Regions from separate parts of the Brevibacillus sp. FSL K6-2834 genome, predicted to be linked through region 1. Evidence: predicted binding sites of a transcription regulator. Region 1 holds the regulator's gene; each other region holds the start of a gene.
The links. Region 1 encodes Rex, which represses fermentation and respiration genes when NADH is low (regulators of the CRP and FNR family bind a similar motif). Its sites were predicted from a motif close to TTGTGAAATATTTCACAA; they were not measured.

Region 1 (3,282 bases):
GGCCATACTACAGATACACCCCGAGGAGGTGAGCGCGTGAAGCTGTCAAACCAAACGACATCTCCTGACCTCTTAGGGTCTATGCTGCAGGATTATCGCGTCTCCTGGGCAGCATTGTCTTCACCTCTAAGAGCATCGTCTCACTCATCCCCACTGGAATTTCGCCATACCTCGCTTGCGGAAGTATGGCGAAAATAAGTCGGCATGGTGACCAATCAAAATCCCTCTACCTACACCTACAACCTTTCTCCTGTCCCCCATGACAGGAGCCTTTTCCCTTATCGCTTCAATTGCTGAAACATCCGGTTGGCTTCAAAAATAACGCGCTCCTCGTCGACGGTGAGAAGCTCTCTGTTGCGCATCAGGAAAGAACCGGCCACAATCGTATCCTTAACATCGCGGCCATTTGCTGCGTACACGACATGGGACACGGGATCATGAGCCGGATGGAAATGCGCCTGATGACTGTCAAGCACAATCAAATCCGCTTGTTTCCCAGTCTCGATCGTTCCGAGTGTATCCGGCTGGAATACGCCCTCTGCGCCATAACGGGTTGCCATGCGCAGCGCTTCCTCGGCTGGAACTGCGACGGGGTCGTTGTTTACGCCCTTGTGCAAAATGGCAGCCAGCTTCAGCTCCTCAAACAGGTTGAGGTTGTTGTTGCTCGCGCTGCTGTCTGTTCCGAGGGAAACGTGAATCCCTTTTGCCAGCATTTTCGGTACTGGCGCCACTCCACTTGCCAGCTTCAGGTTGCTGACGATATTATGCGATACCTTCACGTGATAGTTTGCCAAGACGTCGATCTCTTCATCCGTGAGGTGAACGGCGTGGGCGAGCAAAGTTGGACGATTGAAGACACCCAGCTTTTCCAGGTGAGCAACCGGGCGAACCCCATAATCCTTTACATTCTGACCAACTTCCCACTCCGTCTCCGACATGTGGATATGGATCGGCAGAGACAGCTCCTCCGCTTTTTCCACAATTTGTGTGATAAATTCCGGCGGGCAAGTGTACGGAGCATGTGGAGCCATCATGACGGTCACGCGTCCATCCGCCTGGTTATGCCATTCACGGGCGAAAGAAACGGCATCCCGCAGCTTTGCCTGACGCTCTTCCTCGGAGCAAAGGCCGATCATTCCGCGGCAGAGACGCGCTCTCATCCCGGACGCTTGCACGGCTTTTGCCACTTCATCCATATGATCATACATATCGACGAATGTCGTCGTACCGGTCCGAATCATTTCGATAAGGGATATGTATGTGCCCCATTTCACATGCTCGGACGTGAATTGTGCCTCCAGCGGCCACATTTTGTCTTCGAGCCACTGCTGGAGCGGCAAGTCATCCGCATAACCGCGGAGCAGCGACATTCCTGCGTGCCCGTGTGTATTGATGAAGCCTGGCAGCACATAATCCCCTTTCAGATCAATCACTTCGTCATAGCCGGAGAGATCATCGGGGGTCGGACCGACGTACGTAATACCCGCTCCTTCAAATCCGACAGCTCCGTCCTGAATCACTTCATTTTGGTCATTTGCGGTAATTACCGTTGCATGGGTCAATATGGTCTTTTTCATCGTTACACTCCATTCTTACGTCAAGTAATAAGCAAGGCTCTGCAAACTGGATGTCACATCGGCATAGTGGATCCTGACATCGCGTTCGGTGCGAATCGTGGTGGGAGCAAAATTCAAAATCCCTTCAATCCCGGCCTCAAACAGCAGGTTGGCGACCGACTGGGCCGCCGCTGCTGGCACTGTTAGGATGGCAAGACGAATTTTCTGCTCTTTCACGGTCTGAATCAGCTCTTCCAGTGGCTGAATGGTGATTCCCGCGAGCACTTTTCCGCATTTGGCCGGGTCATTGTCAAAGATAGCCGCAATCCGCATGTAATCCTCTACCTGCGCATTGTAATTGCTAATGGCGTGTCCCAGATGCCCGGCCCCGATCAGCGCCACGCGAATTTCCTCGCTCAATTTTAAGATCTGACGGATTTTTTCTACCAAATAGTTCACGTCATAGCCGATGCCCTTTTTGCCGAAATCCCCAAAGGAAGAGAGATCTTTTCTGATTTGCGCAGGGTTGACGTCGAGATTTTTGCCCATCTGCTGGGAGGACACCGTCGTCACGCCCACTTGCTGCAGATAGCTTAGGTAGCGCAGATAAATCGGCAACCGGCGCACAACCGCTTCCGAAATCTTTTCACTTTTGGCCACGTACGGTCGATCCTCCTTACTTTTTTCTTTTCAAAACGCGATAATCCTTTCCATTGGAGAGGATCGTGATGGTTCCGTTCTGACTGGTAATGTAGGTCTCAGCCCAGGATTCGCCGAGCCGCTCCAGCACTTCTTCCTGGCCATCCTTTAGCTTTTCTCTCGGCTTTCCGGTTAAAATGACCGCCACTTGCGGATCCACCTTGCTCAAAAATGGCTGCGAGGAAGCCTGATTGCTGCCTTGAGCAGCAACCTTCAAAACCGCTGCTTTCAATTGATCTGCGTGTTTCTCAAGCAGCCTCTCCTCGGCCTTTTCATTCATCGCACTGGCGAAGAGAAAAGACAACTTGTCATGCCGCAATTGAAAGACAAGGGAGTTGTCTTGCGGAGACAGGAACAGCGGTTCACTCGGGTGCAGGACCTGGAGCATCACGTCTTCGTCCAGTCTGATTGCTTCTCCGTCAGTAACAGTCACTGCCTTTTTTGCTGCTTTGAGCGGGGCCGCGTTGCGAATCGAAGACTCAATCGGACGGGGCAAAATGATGTTCTCTACAAGCACCCGCTCCACAAGAAAAGCGAAGCCCCCTGCGTGCCCCGGCAAATCATTTGTCAAGACCACGTAATCCAACCGGGTAATTTTCCGTTCGGTCAGCGCCGCAAACAAGCGGGGCCAATCCTCAGCGCTTCCGGTATCAACGAGCATGTTTTTTCCATTCGGCAATCGAATCAAGGTTGCTTCCCCGTGCGGCAGCTCCAGATAGTGGATGACAAGCCCGATGAATTCACTCTCGTCTTCACTTGCGAACGGATCTTCTACTTTTACCGCCTTTTGCAAGTGGTTGTCGATCGAGCAGCCGGGTATCAAAAGCATTGTGACAGCCAACACCAACAGCCAAGCTCTTCCCGCTTTCCACAGCATTTATTTTATCACCTATATCCCTGTGAGACTATTGATTCATTTTATGAATCAGACAGGGATTGCATGCCCCGAAGAAACGGAGCGATGTCTTCGCGCAGGGTTGTCCAGGGGCCTGTTCTCGTATCGAAAGGTGGGAGCGATTTGAGAAAC
Region 2 (3,282 bases), 1.7 Mb from region 1:
TTGCGTGGAAACCGCATCAACTCGCATTCTCTGCGCTCCAGTTCGCTCTGTCCGTTTCTCATTTTTTGGAATACGATCCCATTTGCGAGAAAGGGATTTTCTAAAACAATGAAAAAGAACGTCCTGATGATATCCGGACGTTCTGTCTCTGGTTAATTCCCTGCATGGTTTTTGCAAGGTGTTTTCGGATGAAATGTGATAGGTCCAAGCATAATTGCCTGCCTGTTCTGCTCGGAGCTTTTCTGACGTCATGTGGGCCGGCAGACCGGAGGGAGCCTGTTTTGAAACGGGCATGTCTCTTTGGCGCAACTGTTCTCCAGACCAGGCTTACGAAACGTTTTGTCCCATCATATCCTGGAGGTCTGCCTGTGCTTCTCCGATTGCTTTGACTCCAAACAAATTCTGAAGCACCTCCCATACCCCGGGCTGGATGAATTCGGGCAGCTTCGGTCCGATGCGAATGTCGCGGACTCCCAGGCTGAACAGCCCCAAGAGAATCGCTACCGCCTTTTGCTCAAACCAGGAGAGGACGATGCTGACAGGCAGATCGTTGACCTCGCAGTCCAGCGCATCCGCCAAAGCGACGGCTATTTTGACCGTCGAGATGGAGTTGTTGCACTGCCCCAGATCGATGTAGCGAGGGATTTGCGTACCCGGTACTTTGCCGTAATCGACATCGTTAAAGCGGAATTTGCCGCAGGATGTGGTCATGATCACCGCATCCGCCGGCAAAGAAGTGGCCAGCTCCCGGTAGTAGTCTCCGCCTTTTCCGGGAGCATCACAGCCCGCGATGACGAAGAAGCGGCTGATTTTGCCTGCCTTTACGGCGTCGAGAATTTCCGGGGCAATACCCAGTACGGTCTCATGGTGAAATCCGGTCAGCAGCGTCTGATCCGACTCTACATCCGCATCCGGCAATGCGAGTGCCCGCTCGATCAAAGGCGCGAAGTCGTCATTCTCAATTTTGGTAACGCCTTCGAGTCCGGCCACATCATACGAGAAGAAGCGATCGGCATATGTCCCCTTGATCGGCATGACGCAGTTGGTCGTGGCTAGTATCGCACCCGGGAACTGTTCGAACAACCGGCGCTGGTCAAACCACGCTTTCCCGATATTTCCCTTGAGGTGCTTGTACTTGCGGAGGGCGGGATACCCGTGTGCGGGGAGCATCTCCGAGTGGGTGTAGATATTGATGCCTTTTCCTTCCGTCTGTTTCAGCAGCTCCTCCAGCGCAAACAGGTTGTGCCCGGTCACGACGATGCACTTTCCTTCGATTTTGTTTTGCGAAACGCGGATGGGCTGAGGGATGCCGAACCGGCTCGTATGGGCCTGATCCAACAGCTCCATGACGCGAATGGCTGCACGGCCCACTTTCATTGCCATTTTCAAGTGTTCATCTAAATTGAAATTCACGTTAGTCAAAGTAAAATAGAGTGCTTCCTGTGTAATGCCGTCCACTTCCGGGTCGATGTGTCCCATTTGTCGGGCATGCGTTGCATATGCCGCAATCCCTTTGAGCGCAAAAATGATCGTATCCTGAATACTGGCAAGCTCCTCAGTCTTTCCGCATACTCCCACCGTTTTGCAACCGCCTGTCGGTGTTTGCTCGCATTGATAGCAAAACATATCAATACCTCCCCTATGGATCACTTCTTACTCCGGATTATAGAGGAGGCGAAAAACGTAAGATGTGATGTACTTCACAGATTCGTCTATTTGCCATTCTTTTCGGTTTTTCGCAAAAAAAGCCCTCTCCCTAAACTTGGGCGAGGACCTTGTATCGCATGTTTCTCTATGAAATATGATGTGTTGCCAAATTATGAACCGGGGCCCGGGAAAAAGCCGTTTCGATTTTGCTGCTTCCTCTGCTCCCTGGTTATGACTTTGCCGCAATCAATCGTTTGACAGCCGCTACCTTCTCCTGATCTACGTACTTGAGCGCGCTTCCGGCTTCCCGAACGCCGGTGCCAAAATGGACTTCCGTTACAGCCGTACGACCGACGAAATCAGCGATGTTTGCCAGGCCCAGCCCGCTTCCGGCCAAAATGCTCAAATGCTCCCCAGCGGTCATCCGGACAAGCTCGGCAATCCGTTCCGCTCCATCGATGGCGCTTTTCTGTCCGCCGGAGGTGAGAATCCGCGAAATTTGCGGATAACGCATCAACAGCCGCACGGCCTCCAACTGGTCAGCCGCCTCGTCAAATGCGCGGTGGAATGTCACATCCAGCCCTTTCGCCTGATCCAGCAGGCTTTCCAGCCCTTCCGTATCGATCTGGCCGTCAGGAGCAAGCATGCCGGTGACGATACCTGCTGCGCCGAGCTCGCGAATGATTCGCACGTCTTCGCGCATGACCCGGTAATCGTCAGACGTGTACACAAACGACTGGCTGTGCGGTCTCACCATCACATTGACCGGAATGGATACGGCCCGGACCACAGCATCGATCAAGCCCCAGCTCGGGGTTACGCCGCCCTCCAGTATCCCGGTGATCAGCTCGAGCCGGTCGGCTCCTCCCGCTTCCGCTCGTTTGGCGTCCTCTACAGAGGTCGCGATGACTTCCAACAACATAGCACGGTATCCTCCCGTCCGTTTTCCTGTTATTGTAAAACGCTTCGATGACAAACAGCAACGCCAAGGGCTGATCTTCCGCGCTGCTGGTTGACAATTCTGCCTTGCCCGTCTATTGAGCGAGCACGTAGTCCGCGAGCAGTCTCGCCCCATATCCGGTGGCACCCATGACGCGATAGCCTCCGGTGGCTTTCGCCTGTACAGGGGGAGCCATGTCGATGTGCACCCATTTCATGCCGGCGGCCACAAACCTGCGGATAAACAACGCGGCGACAATCGCTCCACCGTAGCTGATCGGACTGATGTTGGTCATGTCGGCATAGTCGCTTTTCAGCAATTCTTCGTAATCGTCTACCAACGGCATCGGCCACAGTCTGTCTCCACAGTCATTACCTGACGCGATGAGCTTGGCAGTCATCCCGGAATCTCCCCAAATACCGGCCAGCTTTAAGCCGAGCGCTTCCCCGACATTCCCCGTCAGCGTGGCAATATCGATTGCCTGCTTGGCTCCCAGCCTGTCGGCGTGAATCAGGGCATCGGCCAAAATGAGACGCCCCTCTGCATCCGTATTGGCCGTCTGCACAGAAAGACCGTTGGGGTAGCGGATCACATCCGATGGCAAGAAGGCTCCGCCGTCCGGCACGTTTTCTGCGATCGGCAGAAGCACCAGCAGATTGGCCCTTGCCTTTACGGAAGTGAGGATGTCCAGCGCG
Region 3 (3,282 bases), 2.1 Mb from region 1:
GCGACCACGAAGGGGCATTGCTTGTACGGGTAGGAGAGGACGAGTGGAGGGCCTATCAAAATGCCTGCACTCATTTAAAATGTCCGGTTTTCTGGAGTACAGAAAAAAACGAGCTGCTTTGCCCGTGCCACCACGGCAAATTTGACGTCATGACCGGCGAGCCGTTAGCCGGGCCGCCGAGAAGGGCGCTGCCCGAAATAGAGCTGGAGATCGAAGGGGGAAGTATTTACGCAATCGGGGTGAAACCGTATGAAACATAATGTCAGAGGCATCATCCTGCTGGCTTTGGTGCTTTTGGGTAGCATCATTTGTACACAGTATACGGTGAATATGTACTTCGCCGAGCGATATGAAGTGAGCGTTATGCTTTCAGTTGTCAATCTTCTGCTGTTTCCGCTTGCATATATGATTTATCGGCGAGAGCGGGGGCGGGAGTAGGAAAAAGAGTCAGAAGTGAGTCAGTTTAGTGAGTCAGAACTGAGTTAGAATAGGTCAGAACTGAGCCGAAAAGTGCGTCAGTAGAGAGTCGCAAGAGACAGACAGCGGCTTGCCAGGCAATCGAACACCCTGCCAATGGAGACGGCAGGGTGCTTTTTGCTTGCAGCTATATTTGGCAAATTTCCGGCGGGCAATCGTCACAGCAAATCGTTTCCTTCAGATAGGTCAGATCCTTGATCAGGATATGTCCATGCGGCAGCAAATCAATCACTTGCTGCTTCTTCAGGTCTGACAGCATCCGGTTTACGCTTTCTCTGGTCAAGCCGATAAAATGAGCAAGGTCACGGTTGGTCAAAGAAAGATTGATATAAATGCCCTCGGACCGCTCTTCTCCGTAAGTATTGCACATGCGAATCAACGTGGAATACAAGGCGCCGACTTTTCCGTTCAACAACAGGTCGCGGAATTTTGATTGCATGCGCCGGTTCATGATTCCCATCCAACGCATGAAGTCTACGCAATACTCCCCGTTTTTTATCAGAATCTGTTCCAGGCCAGCGCGCGGGATCACTCGGACCGCTCCGTCTTCCAGTATGGCCGCGCTGGCAGTGTGGACCAGCTCTGCTTCAAACAAGCCGGCCAACCCGACGAGCTCGCCTGAACCGAATACTTGCAGGGTAAGCTCTTTTCCATCAACCGTGGTCTTCGTCAGCTTTACTTGCCCGGACGAGATGAGATAAAGGTATTCAGCAGGGTCGCCATCCATGTAGAGAACGGCTCCGGCCGGGAAATTTCTCTCCGTGGCGAGAGTATACAGCCTCGCCAGGAAGTCAGGCGAGATCTGCTGGACAAAGGTAAGGCTTTTAGCCAATCGCGCTCCCCCATTTCATACGAGCAGACGTCGATACTTGTTGAGTAGTCCAAACCATTCTATCGGATGGAGCTGTGGAAATGCAGTGACTACAGTCACATTTCAAGAAAAATCATGTATTTTTGAGCAGATTGTGACGATCCTCACTATGGAGGCGAGGAACGGGGTCTATCATGAATGTTGTGGAAAGGGGGGAATGTGCGACATTGCTGCGATATTTTCGCGGGGAACACGACCATTTGTTGCAGCAGCTAGAAACACTGAAAAAACTCCTATACTCCGGTTCCAATTGGGATGCGGAGAAGGAAGAGCAGATTGTGGCCCTTACAGCCGACCTGGTGCAAAATATGCTCCACCACTTTACGGAAGAGGAAGAGATTTTGTTTCCTCTGATCACACAAGCGAACCTTACCCTTGTTCACCCGGTCTCTGCAATGAAAAAGGAGCACGAACGGATTCGCGCCACCCTTCTGCAGCTTCAATCTGAAACGGAATGCTGTCAAAAGACCAAACAGAGCAGCCACCGGCTGATTGCCTTGATGCGTGAGGCGTGGCAGCTCGTTTTGGACCACCTGAGCAAAGAAAATCTGATGTTAATTCCGATGGCCAATCAATTGCTGCATGAAAACGAAAGGGAAGCCGTGTTGAAAAAGGTAGGCAGAAAATAACGTGAGATGATACAGGTTGAATCAGCCCGTACCGGTTATGCAAGGGACGGGCTTTTTGCCGTTATTCATAAGAGTCGCAAGCAGGGTACAGGAGATTGTCGGAGCTGTTCGAAGAAAATAATGTTGCAGACTCGGAAAGATACTGGCGGAACCGAGGAGTAAATGGTATGGCATTATAAACGAAAAGTGCAGACAAAGGCCTTCATAACAAAATGAATCATCCAACATTTTGTGATAATGAAAGCGCAAGATCTTGAAACGTAAGTTCCCCTATACTAAAAATGCAAATTTGAATGGCAATGAGTTGTGACGAAAATGGGGGAACGAGCATGAGTAACAAGGCAGAAGGATTGTTAACGAACACAGATTTTCGCAGGCTCTGGATTGGGCAAACTGCATCACAGTTTGGGACTCAGGTAGCATTATTAGGAATGCCATTAGTGGCAGCTCTCTATTTAGGGGCCAGTCCCATGCAAATGGGGTTGCTTGGTTTTGCCGAGTATGCGCCATTTATCATTTTCGGTTTGCTCGCTGGTGTATGGATAGACAGATTTCCCCGGCGACCCATTCTTGTCGCCGCTAACTTTTTCAGGGGTGCATTACTGCTCATTGTGCCGCTGACAGCCTTGATTGGATTCCTGAATATGACAGTTCTATATTTGGTAGCCTTCATAGTGGGTATCTGTACTGTCTTTTTTGATGTTGCCTATACATCCTTTTTGCCTTCCGTCGTGAGCAAGGAGCAGCTTGTTGATGGAAATAGCAAACTAGAGACAAGTAAATCTGCAGCACAAATTGCTGGGCCGGGTTTATCAGGTGGATTGGAACAGGTAATCACCGCTCCTTTTGCAATATTGTTCACGTCGGTATTCTTTTTTGTATCCGCTGTGTACATAGCCCGGATTCGCAAGTTGGAGAAAGTCGTGACAGATGCGAAAAAACCAAAAAACATGTGGCTGGAAATGAAAGAAGGGCTGCATACGGTTTACACAAAACCGTTGCTGTGGGGAGTGGTGCGCTGCTCAACAGTCTTTAACCTTTCCTGGAATGTTATTTTTAGTGTTTATGTTCTATATGCATCGCAGGAACTCAAAATCAGTGCGAGCATTCTCGGCATCATTTATGGAACGCTAGGAGTAGGGTACCTATTTGGCTCTCTGCTTGCCCAAAGGGCTGTACATCGTTTTGGAGTAGGTCCGACAATTGTGGGTTCCGCTACGATCGCAGCAAGTGGCGGTTTGCTTGCTCCATTAGCAGTAGGATCAGAATTAAGTATTGCGTTGATTATGATGCTCGGACAGCTTC

Region 2: hcp (hydroxylamine reductase) is a predicted target of Rex. The motif match lies at 1,689-1,706, and genes of this name have one in related genera.
Region 3: NST96_RS02605 (hemerythrin domain-containing protein) is a predicted target of Rex. The motif match lies at 1,441-1,458, and genes of this name have one in related genera.

What each region holds. Positions count from the first base shown of each region.
Region 1 covers NZ_CP151945.1:2,552,979-2,556,260, reverse strand. Annotated here, with positions in the region: gene NST96_RS12700 (amidohydrolase) at 279-1,577, opposite strand; gene NST96_RS12695 (redox-sensing transcriptional repressor Rex) at 1,593-2,216, opposite strand; gene NST96_RS12690 (MBL fold metallo-hydrolase) at 2,233-3,132, opposite strand; gene dinG (ATP-dependent DNA helicase DinG) at 3,174-3,282, opposite strand, start outside.
Region 2 covers NZ_CP151945.1:4,299,831-4,303,112, forward strand. Annotated here, with positions in the region: gene hcp (hydroxylamine reductase) at 328-1,626, opposite strand; gene NST96_RS21205 (copper homeostasis protein CutC) at 1,877-2,569, opposite strand; gene NST96_RS21210 (leucyl aminopeptidase family protein) at 2,682-3,282, opposite strand, start outside.
Region 3 covers NZ_CP151945.1:482,427-485,708, forward strand. Annotated here, with positions in the region: gene NST96_RS02590 (Rieske 2Fe-2S domain-containing protein) at 1-260, shown strand, start outside; gene NST96_RS02595 (hypothetical protein) at 250-438, shown strand; gene NST96_RS02600 (Crp/Fnr family transcriptional regulator) at 605-1,309, opposite strand; gene NST96_RS02605 (hemerythrin domain-containing protein) at 1,483-1,977, shown strand; gene NST96_RS02610 (MFS transporter) at 2,307-3,282, shown strand, end outside.